DNA from 2 places in the Pantoea sp. C1E2 genome. Region 2 is predicted to be linked to the other one. Evidence: predicted binding sites of a transcription regulator. Region 2 holds the regulator's gene; the other holds the start of a gene.

Evidence for each region. The regulator PhoB, encoded in region 2, activates phosphate uptake and scavenging genes when phosphate is short. The targets are predictions, from matches to a motif close to CTGTCATAAAACTGNCNNAT.
Region 1: the regulator PhoB is predicted to act here: its motif matches at 2,555-2,574, upstream of rbsK (ribokinase).

The regions. Positions count from the first base shown of each region.
Region 1 is NZ_JBSZHT010000002.1:924,346-928,560, reverse strand. It holds gene ACXI0A_RS04510 (DUF4432 family protein) at 1-38, opposite strand, end outside; gene fucP (L-fucose:H+ symporter permease) at 35-1,360, opposite strand; gene rbsK (ribokinase) at 1,370-2,287, opposite strand; gene deoR (DNA-binding transcriptional repressor DeoR) at 2,650-3,414, shown strand; gene ACXI0A_RS04490 (NAD(P)-dependent oxidoreductase) at 3,417-4,215, opposite strand, start outside.
Region 2 is NZ_JBSZHT010000002.1:1,262,000-1,266,214, forward strand. It holds gene ACXI0A_RS05985 (SbcC/MukB-like Walker B domain-containing protein) at 1-678, opposite strand, end outside; gene sbcD (exonuclease subunit SbcD) at 675-1,886, opposite strand; gene phoB (phosphate response regulator transcription factor PhoB) at 2,084-2,773, shown strand; gene phoR (phosphate regulon sensor histidine kinase PhoR) at 2,789-4,099, shown strand.

The DNA of each region.
Region 1 (4,215 bases), 340 kb from region 2:
TGAAACTGTTCACGACGTAACGGTAATCGGGTTTTCATGGCATCTCCTCAACCAGACGACCAGCCTGCACCGCCTGATTTTTATGGCGCAGCTCGCCCCAGAAGTAGAATCCGACCCAGGCGAAGCACAACAGCGACACACCAAAGGCCAGCTGCATTGATCCCAGATGATCGGAGACGAAGCCCTGAATCGCCGGGATAAACGCCGCGCCAACAATCGACATGACGATAAACGCGCCTGCCACTTCAGTGTACTTGTTATCCACCGTGGCCAGCGTGCCCGCGTAAATCGTTGCCCAGCAGGGTCCGAACAGCACGCTGACAAACACTGCCGCGTACACGGCGGTAAAGTTAGGCACAAACATCACCCACGCCAGAGTGATCACGCCGAGCACCGAATAGGCAATCAGCACTTTTTCCGCGCGGAAGCGTGTCATCAGGAAGTTGGCGACAAACTTGCCGATGAAGAAGCAGATAAAGCTGTAAATCATAAAGTTAGAGGCGTGACGCTCATTCGTCGCGCCCAGCGTCAGTGCCAGACGAATGGTGAAGGACCACACCGCCACCTGCATGCCGACATACAGGAACTGCGCCACGATGCCGCGTTTGAAGTGGCGATTACCGGCCAGATAGCGGAAGGTTTCCCCCAGCGATGGCAGCGACTTTTCGCTCGACGCGGGTTTGCAACGCGGATAACGGGTAAACAGGAACAGCAGCATCACCACCACTAACACCATCACCAGATATTTGTACGGCTCCAGCGTGTGTTCCAGCATGGTGAGGCGGAAGGCATGCGCCTGCTCGGCATTCATGGTCGCCATCTGCGTATGCAGACTTTCACCGTCCTGGAATACCAGATATTTGCCCAGCACGATGCCCATCAGCGCGCCGATCGGGTAGAACGTCTGGCTGATGTTAAGACGCAGCGTGGCGTGATCGCGATGACCTATCATCGAGCTATAGGTATTCGCAGCGGTTTCGAGGAAGCTTAAACCAATGGCGATGGCAAAAATTGCCGCGAGGAACATGGTGTAAGTCGCCATGTGCGAAGCGGGATAGAACAGCACGCAGCCCACGATGTACAACACCAATCCCATCAGGATCGCCAGCTTGTAGGTGGCTTTGCGGATCACCAGCGAAGCCGGAATGGCAATCAGGAAGTAACCGCCGTAGAACGCGCTCTGCACCAGTGCACTGGCGAAGTCGCTCAACGCAAACACGCTTTTGAACTGGGTGATCAGGATGTCGTTTAAGCTCGCCGCGCAGCCCCACAACGGGAACAGGCAAGAGAGCAAAATGAACTGGAACAGCGGCGTCTTATTCAGATAGCCGTCAGGTTGCTGAACAATGTTCGGTTGCATAGATCGACCTCAGTTTACGTTGAGAAAACGCTGGAAGGTGTCCGCGTCCGGGTAGGAACGTTGCGTGCCGCGTCCAGTGACGCTGCAGGCGGCATAGGCCGAGGCTTGCGCCATCGCCGTGGGGATATCGCCGGTCTTCACCAGCACATGCGCAAAGCAACCGATGAAGGCATCACCGGCACCGCTGGTATCGACGGCTTTTACTGAGGTAGGCGCGACCTGATGCAGCGCATCGCCCGCCATCCACAGTGAACCGCGCGCACCCAGGGTGATAATCAGGTTTTTGAGGCCACGCTTAAGCAGCGTCTGGCCCGCCCGTTTTACCTCATCATCGGTTCCGACCGGCATGCCGGTGAGGATCTCCAGTTCGGTTTCGTTGGGCATAAAGAAGTCGCACTTGCAGGCGTAATCGATATCCAGATTCGCCACCGCCGGTGCCGGATTGAGGATCACTTTGATGTCGTGCTGACGGGCAAAATCAATCGCGTAATAGACCGTTTCCAGCGGGATCTCGAGCTGCAGGATAATCAACTGGCACGCTTTCAGCGCCTCGGCAGCCGCATCAATATCGGCCGGTTTGAGCTGCTGGTTGGCGCCTTTAATGATCAGAATGCGGTTCTGCGATTGGTCATCAACGAAGATCGGTGCCACGCCGCTGGAAGTGCCCGGCGCGGTGGTGACAAATTGGGTATCGACGCCCTGCTGTTTCAGGTTCGCCACGGTGTTCGGCGCAAACAGATCGTCACCCACTTTACTCACCATCATCACGCTGCCGCCCATTTTCGCCGCGGCCACCGCCTGATTTGCGCCTTTGCCACCGCAGCCGATGGCGAAATCAGGCGCTTCCAGCGTTTCGCCCGCCTTCGGCATCTGGTTAGTGTAGGTAATGAGGTCCACCATATTTGACCCAATAACCGCGATATCCATTGTTTACTCCCCGGTGAATTTTTAGCATTTAAATGTTATTTAAATCACACTAGCAGGTATACAAAGTGATCGATGTGACAAAATTCACATCCTGAGCAGCCTGTGAAAACGATTTAGCTGACAAGAAGGCCAGTCTGGATGTTATTATTTTAACAAAACAACATCAGTGCTGTTGACGCTTTCAGCGCGGTGTGGGAAGTTTGCGGGGCGATCTCATTACGGGTAAAATTGAAAAATTGCCGGCTGTATAAGTCGCAAATCATTAAAATATGAGAGATTTACCACGATTTTTCGGTAGCGCTTCTGCCTCGCCGATGGGTAAAACCTTTCACTCTCAGGATAGCCATTACACAGAGATGCTCATGGAAACCCGGCGCGAAGAACGCATTCACAAGCTGGCGCAAGCACTGAAGCGCACCGATAAGCTGCACCTGAAAGATGCGGCGCAGCTGTTGGGCGTCTCAGAGATGACTATTCGTCGCGATCTGACTGAACCCGCCTCTACGGTGGTCCTGCTCGGGGGCTACATCGTCAGCGATCCGAAAAGCCATGCCGGACACTATTTCGTCTCCGATCAGCACGGGCAAAATGCCGCACGCAAACAGCGGCTGGCACAGACGGCAGCCAGTTTGATCAGCGAAAACGATACGGTGTTTTTTGACTGCGGCACGACGCTGCCCTATATCGTGGATGCGATTTCCGACACGCTGACGTTTACCGCCATTTGCTGTGCCATGAACACATTTCTGGCGCTGAAAGAGAAGCCGGCCTGCAATGTGATCCTTAGTGGCGGCGAGTTTCATGCTGATAACGCCCTGTTCACGCCGATTGGCGCGCATTCGATCCTCGACGATCTTTGCCCGACGCTGGCGTTTATCTCGGCGGCCGGTATCGATCAGGAACAGGGCGCAACCTGCTATAACATCAATGAGTTGGCGATGAAGCACCACGCGATGCTGCGGGCGCGTACTCGGGTATTGGTGGCCGACAGCAGCAAATATGGCAAAGTGCTGCCCGCGCGTATTGGCGAGCTGCGTCGTTTTGACATGCTGGTGAGTGACAGCGCGCCGGATGCGGCGCTGAAGGATTGGCTGACGCAACAGAAGATTCCGCTGCGCCTGCCGTAACGTTAGGCCCAGCGATCGATAACCGCTTCGCCATCGCGCAGACGCCGCAGGTTATCGCAGATCCCTTTGATATTGCCCGCCAGTGAGATATCCGTTACGCCGCCAATGTGGGGCGTGGCGATCACGTTATAGTCGAACACCGGATCCTGCGGATTGGGTGGCTCCTGCCAGAACACATCCAGACCGGCACCGGCCAGTTTTTTGCTTTCCAGCGCCGCGAGAAATGCCTGCTTCTCAATTAATCCACCGCGTCCGAGGTTAATCAGAAAGCTGTTCTGCTTCATCTGCGCCAGTGTAGCGGCATCAATAATGTTATGGGTGTCTGGGTTGTCCGGCAGGCTCAGCACCACAAAGTCGGACTGCTGCAGGAGTTCGGGCAACTGCGCCATGGTTCCCAGCCAGTCGAGCTGATGCTGACGTGCAAAAGCCTCATCCGCTTCGCGCTTTACGCCGATCATGCGCATGCCAAAAGGCGCCAGTCGCTTGGCTATGGCTTTGCCGATACCGCCTAACCCTACCAGGCCAACCGTTTTGCCCATCAAGCCCATGCCAATCGGCTGACCGAGTTTCTGCTGCGCCAGGCAATCCGCGATCTCATGCTGGCGCCGCGCCAGACCAATCATCATCCAGATGCCCAACTCGGCAACCGAATCCGCATTGCCTGAATGATCGGAAGGCACGTTCGCGACCATGATCCCGGCCTTTCTGGCGGCATCAATATCCACGCCTTCCAGTCCTACGCCCGCCTGCTGTACCAGCTTCAGGCGATCGGCGGTGGCCAGCAAGCGCGCATCCACACGG
Region 2 (4,215 bases):
TTCAACCTGCTGCATCAGCTCTGTGCGACGCACTTCATCCAGCAACAGCATGCCGCCCGCCCGCGCGCGCAAGGTCTCCAGATCGCTGCGTGCGGTGCGCCAGCGCTCGTAAATCTGCATTGAGATTTGGCCGTAGATCTCTGTGCCGGTCAGTTCTTCCAGCAGTTCGGCGCGCTCGCCCGGCTTGGCGTTGAGGAAGGCAGCGAACTGGCCTTGCGACAGCATCATCGAGCGGGTGAAGCGGTCAAAATCGAGGCCGGAGAGCGTTTCGATGAGCTTGAGTTTGTCGCTGACCTTATCAGCCACAATCTGGTTATCCGCCACCCGAGCCAGTTCGACGCGTGGCGCCTGCAATTTGCCGTCGGCCTGGCCGCGCGCGCGGTTCTGGCTCCAGAAGGCACGCCAGGCTTCCCCTTTAACCTCAAATTCGACTTCTGCCAGACATTCGGCGGTGTCACGGGTAATCAGTTCGTTTTGCGTCTGCGACAGTACGCCGAGGCGCGGCGTCTGGTGATACAACGCCAGGCAGATAGCATCCAGCAGTGTGGTTTTCCCCGCGCCGGTTGCGCCGGTAATGGCAAATAATCCGTTGCTGGCAAAGGGTTCACGGCGGAAATCGATAAACCATTCACCGCGCAGCGCATTGAGGTTTTTAAAACGTAACGTCAGGATTTTCATGCGGACGGGTTCTCCAGCGCGGCGAGGGTAGTGCGAAATAACTGCGTCAATTGTTCAGCCTGATCGGCGTCCAACTGATCTTCCTGCGCCAGGCGACGAGCAAACACCTCTTCGACTTTCAACTCGCTCAGGGTTTCGTTATCCATGCGCGCCAGGCTGCGTTGACGCTGTTCTCGGCTGCGGCGCACCAGCAGCACTTCCACCGGCAATGCTTCAGTCAGTTGCTCAACGCGGCGCTGCAAATCACTCAGGTACTCTTGCGTGGTGATTTCAATGTCGAGCCAGACGGGCTGCTCGCGATCTCCCTCACTAAATTCGCTCAGCTGTTGTTCGATTTCCGCCATTGAGCCTTTCAACATCTGCATCGGCTGGAACAGCGGGATCGGCAGCGCTGTAACGCTATCCAACTGAGCGCCGAACTCCAGCAGAAATACGCTTTTCTCACGTCCCAGTTCATCAAAGCTGAGCGGAATCGGTGAACCGCTGTAACGAATATGTTCACTGTCAGCAATACGCTGCGCCCGGTGAATATGGCCCAGAGCAATGTAATCCGCGGCGGGAAACGCCTGCGCCGGGAAGGCATCCAGCGTGCCGATATAGATATCGCGCACCGAGTCGCTTTTGGTCACGCCAACGGTGGTGAGATGGCCGGTGGCAATAATGGGAAGTGCACGATCTGCGCGTTCGGCCAGCGCAGCGGCATAACACTGCTGGTAATGCTGCTCAATCGCTTCCAGCAGTGAGATCTGTTTCTCGCGCCCGGATTGTCCCGCCTGGCTGCGCAAAATATCGCGTGGACGCAAATAGGGAATCGCACACAACAACGCCCCCGGCGTGCCATCGCGCTGATGCAGCGTCAGCACCTGCTGCTCGCCCTGTGGCGTGGCGCTGGTGATCACTCGCGTATTTAAACAGGCGAGTAATTCGCGTGATTCATTCAGGGTAGCGACGGAATCATGGTTGCCCGCCAGCACAATCAGCTGGCACTGCGTCGGTTGCAGCGCGACCACGAAGCGGTTAAACATTTCACGCGCATAGCTTGGTGGCGAACCGGTATCAAACAGGTCTCCCGCGATGATCAGCGCATCCACCTGATGCTGGGTAATCTGGTCCAGCAACCACTCCAGGAAGGCCTGATGCTCGGCCGCCCGGCTTTTGCTGTAAAAGAATTGACCGAGATGCCAATCCGCGGTGTGAATAATGCGCATGAATACTCCCTGCTTCGTTAAGCGAAGGCGAATTATAACCTCTTCAGATCGCAAAGAAAAAAAAGCGATAATCGTTGTCACATTTCTGTTTTTTAACTATTTATCATAGGTCGGGTTTTTCATAAAAGTGTCATAAAACTGACGCATAATGGCGCCGCAAATCCCAGTGACCTATTGTCACAAAAGCAGGAGTTATAATGGCTAAGCGCATTTTGGTTGTGGAAGACGAAGCTCCCATCCGTGAAATGTTATGTTTCGTGCTGGAACAGAATGATTATCAGCCTATTGAGGCAGAAGACTATGACAGCGCGATTGGTAAGTTGATCGAACCCTGGCCTGATTTAATTCTGCTGGATTGGATGTTGCCTGGCGGCAGCGGTATTCAGTTTATTAAACATTTGAAACGTGAAGCCATGACGCGCGACATCCCGGTGATGATGCTGACGGCGCGCGGTGAAGAAGAAGATCGCGTGCGCGGTCTGGAAGTGGGCGCGGATGACTACATCACCAAACCTTTCTCACCGAAAGAGCTGATGGCACGTATCAAAGCGGTGATGCGCCGTATTTCACCAATGGCGGTGGAAGAGGTGATTGAGATGCAGGGTCTGAGCCTCGATCCTTCCTCGCATCGCGTGATGTCGGAAAGTACCCCGCTGGAAATGGGACCTACCGAATATAAATTGCTGCACTTCTTTATGACGCACCCAGAGCGTGTTTACAGCCGCGAACAGCTGCTGAACCACGTATGGGGCACCAACGTCTACGTGGAAGATCGTACCGTTGATGTGCATATCCGTCGTTTACGTAAAGCACTGGAAGTATCTGGCCACGATCGCATGGTTCAAACCGTACGTGGAACAGGGTATCGTTTCTCTGCCCGCTACTAAACGGAGTCTTTTACCGTGCTGGAACGACTCTCCTGGAAGAGATTATTGACTGAGCTGGCGCTGGTCTGTTTGCCCGCGCTGGTGCTTGGTCTGTTGTTCGGTTATCTGCCCTGGCTACTGCTGATTGCAGTGTCGGGTGTGATGTTTTGGCACTTTAGAAATCTGATGCGTCTGTCGCACTGGCTGTGGGTCGATCGTTCTATGACGCCACCCGCCGGGCGCGGTAGCTGGGAACCGCTGTTCTACGGCCTGTATCAGATGCAACTGCGTAACCGTCGTCGTCGTCGGGAGTTGGGTAACCTGATTAAGCGCTTTCGTAGCGGCGCGGAATCCCTGCCTGATGCAGTGATCCTGACCACCGAAGAGGGCACCATTTTCTGGTGCAACGGGCTGGCACAACAGCATCTCGGGCTGCGCTGGCCGGAAGATAATGGCCAGAACATCCTCAATTTACTGCGCTATCCTGAGTTTTCCCGCTATATCCGCCAACGCGATTTTGACAAGCCGCTGACGCTGGTGCTGAACAATCAACATCATATGGAATTTCGTGTGATGCCCTACAGCGAAGGGCAATGGTTGATGGTGGCGCGCGATGTCACCCAGATGCACCAGCTGGAAGGGGCGCGGCGTAACTTCTTTGCCAACGTCAGTCATGAACTGCGTACGCCGTTAACGGTGTTGCAGGGCTATCTGGAAATGATGGACGATGCGGCGATGAACGAGCGCACGCGCGGCAAGGCGTTGCACACCATGCAGGAGCAAACTCGCCGCATGGATAGCCTGGTGAAACAGCTGCTGACCTTGTCGCGTATTGAAGCCGCGCCCGCTATCGATCTCAAAGAGACGGTGGATGTCCCGGGCATGCTGCAACTGTTGCAGCGCGAGGCGGAAACCCTCAGCCAGGGCCGGCACAGCATCCATTTCCGCACCGATCCGCACCTCAAAGTCTTCGGCAATGATGAACAGCTGCGCAGCGCCATTTCCAATCTGGTGTACAACGCGGTGAATCACACGCCGGAGGGAACGCGCCTCGATATCAGCTGGCTGCGCACCAAAGAGGGGGCGGAATTCAAAGTGTGCGATAACGGACCGGGGATCAGCGAGGAGCATTTGCCGCGCCTCACCGAGCGTTTTTATCGGGTCGATAAAGCCCGATCGCGTGCGACCGGCGGCAGTGGCTTAGGGCTGGCGATCGTTAAGCATGCATTGAGCCATCACACGGCGAGGCTGGAGATCACCAGTATTCCGCATCAGGAAACCTGTTTTAGTTTTGTGCTGCCACCACGCTTGATTGTGGCGAAAAGCGTTCACAGTAAGGTCAGTTAAGCACGACGGAGCGGCGCAATTTATTGCGCTATGCCAATGGATTAGGCCATGTACGAGTTATTCGCACATACGGTAGCGGCGCAATGTATTGCGCGATCAATCGTGCCGCTACAGAA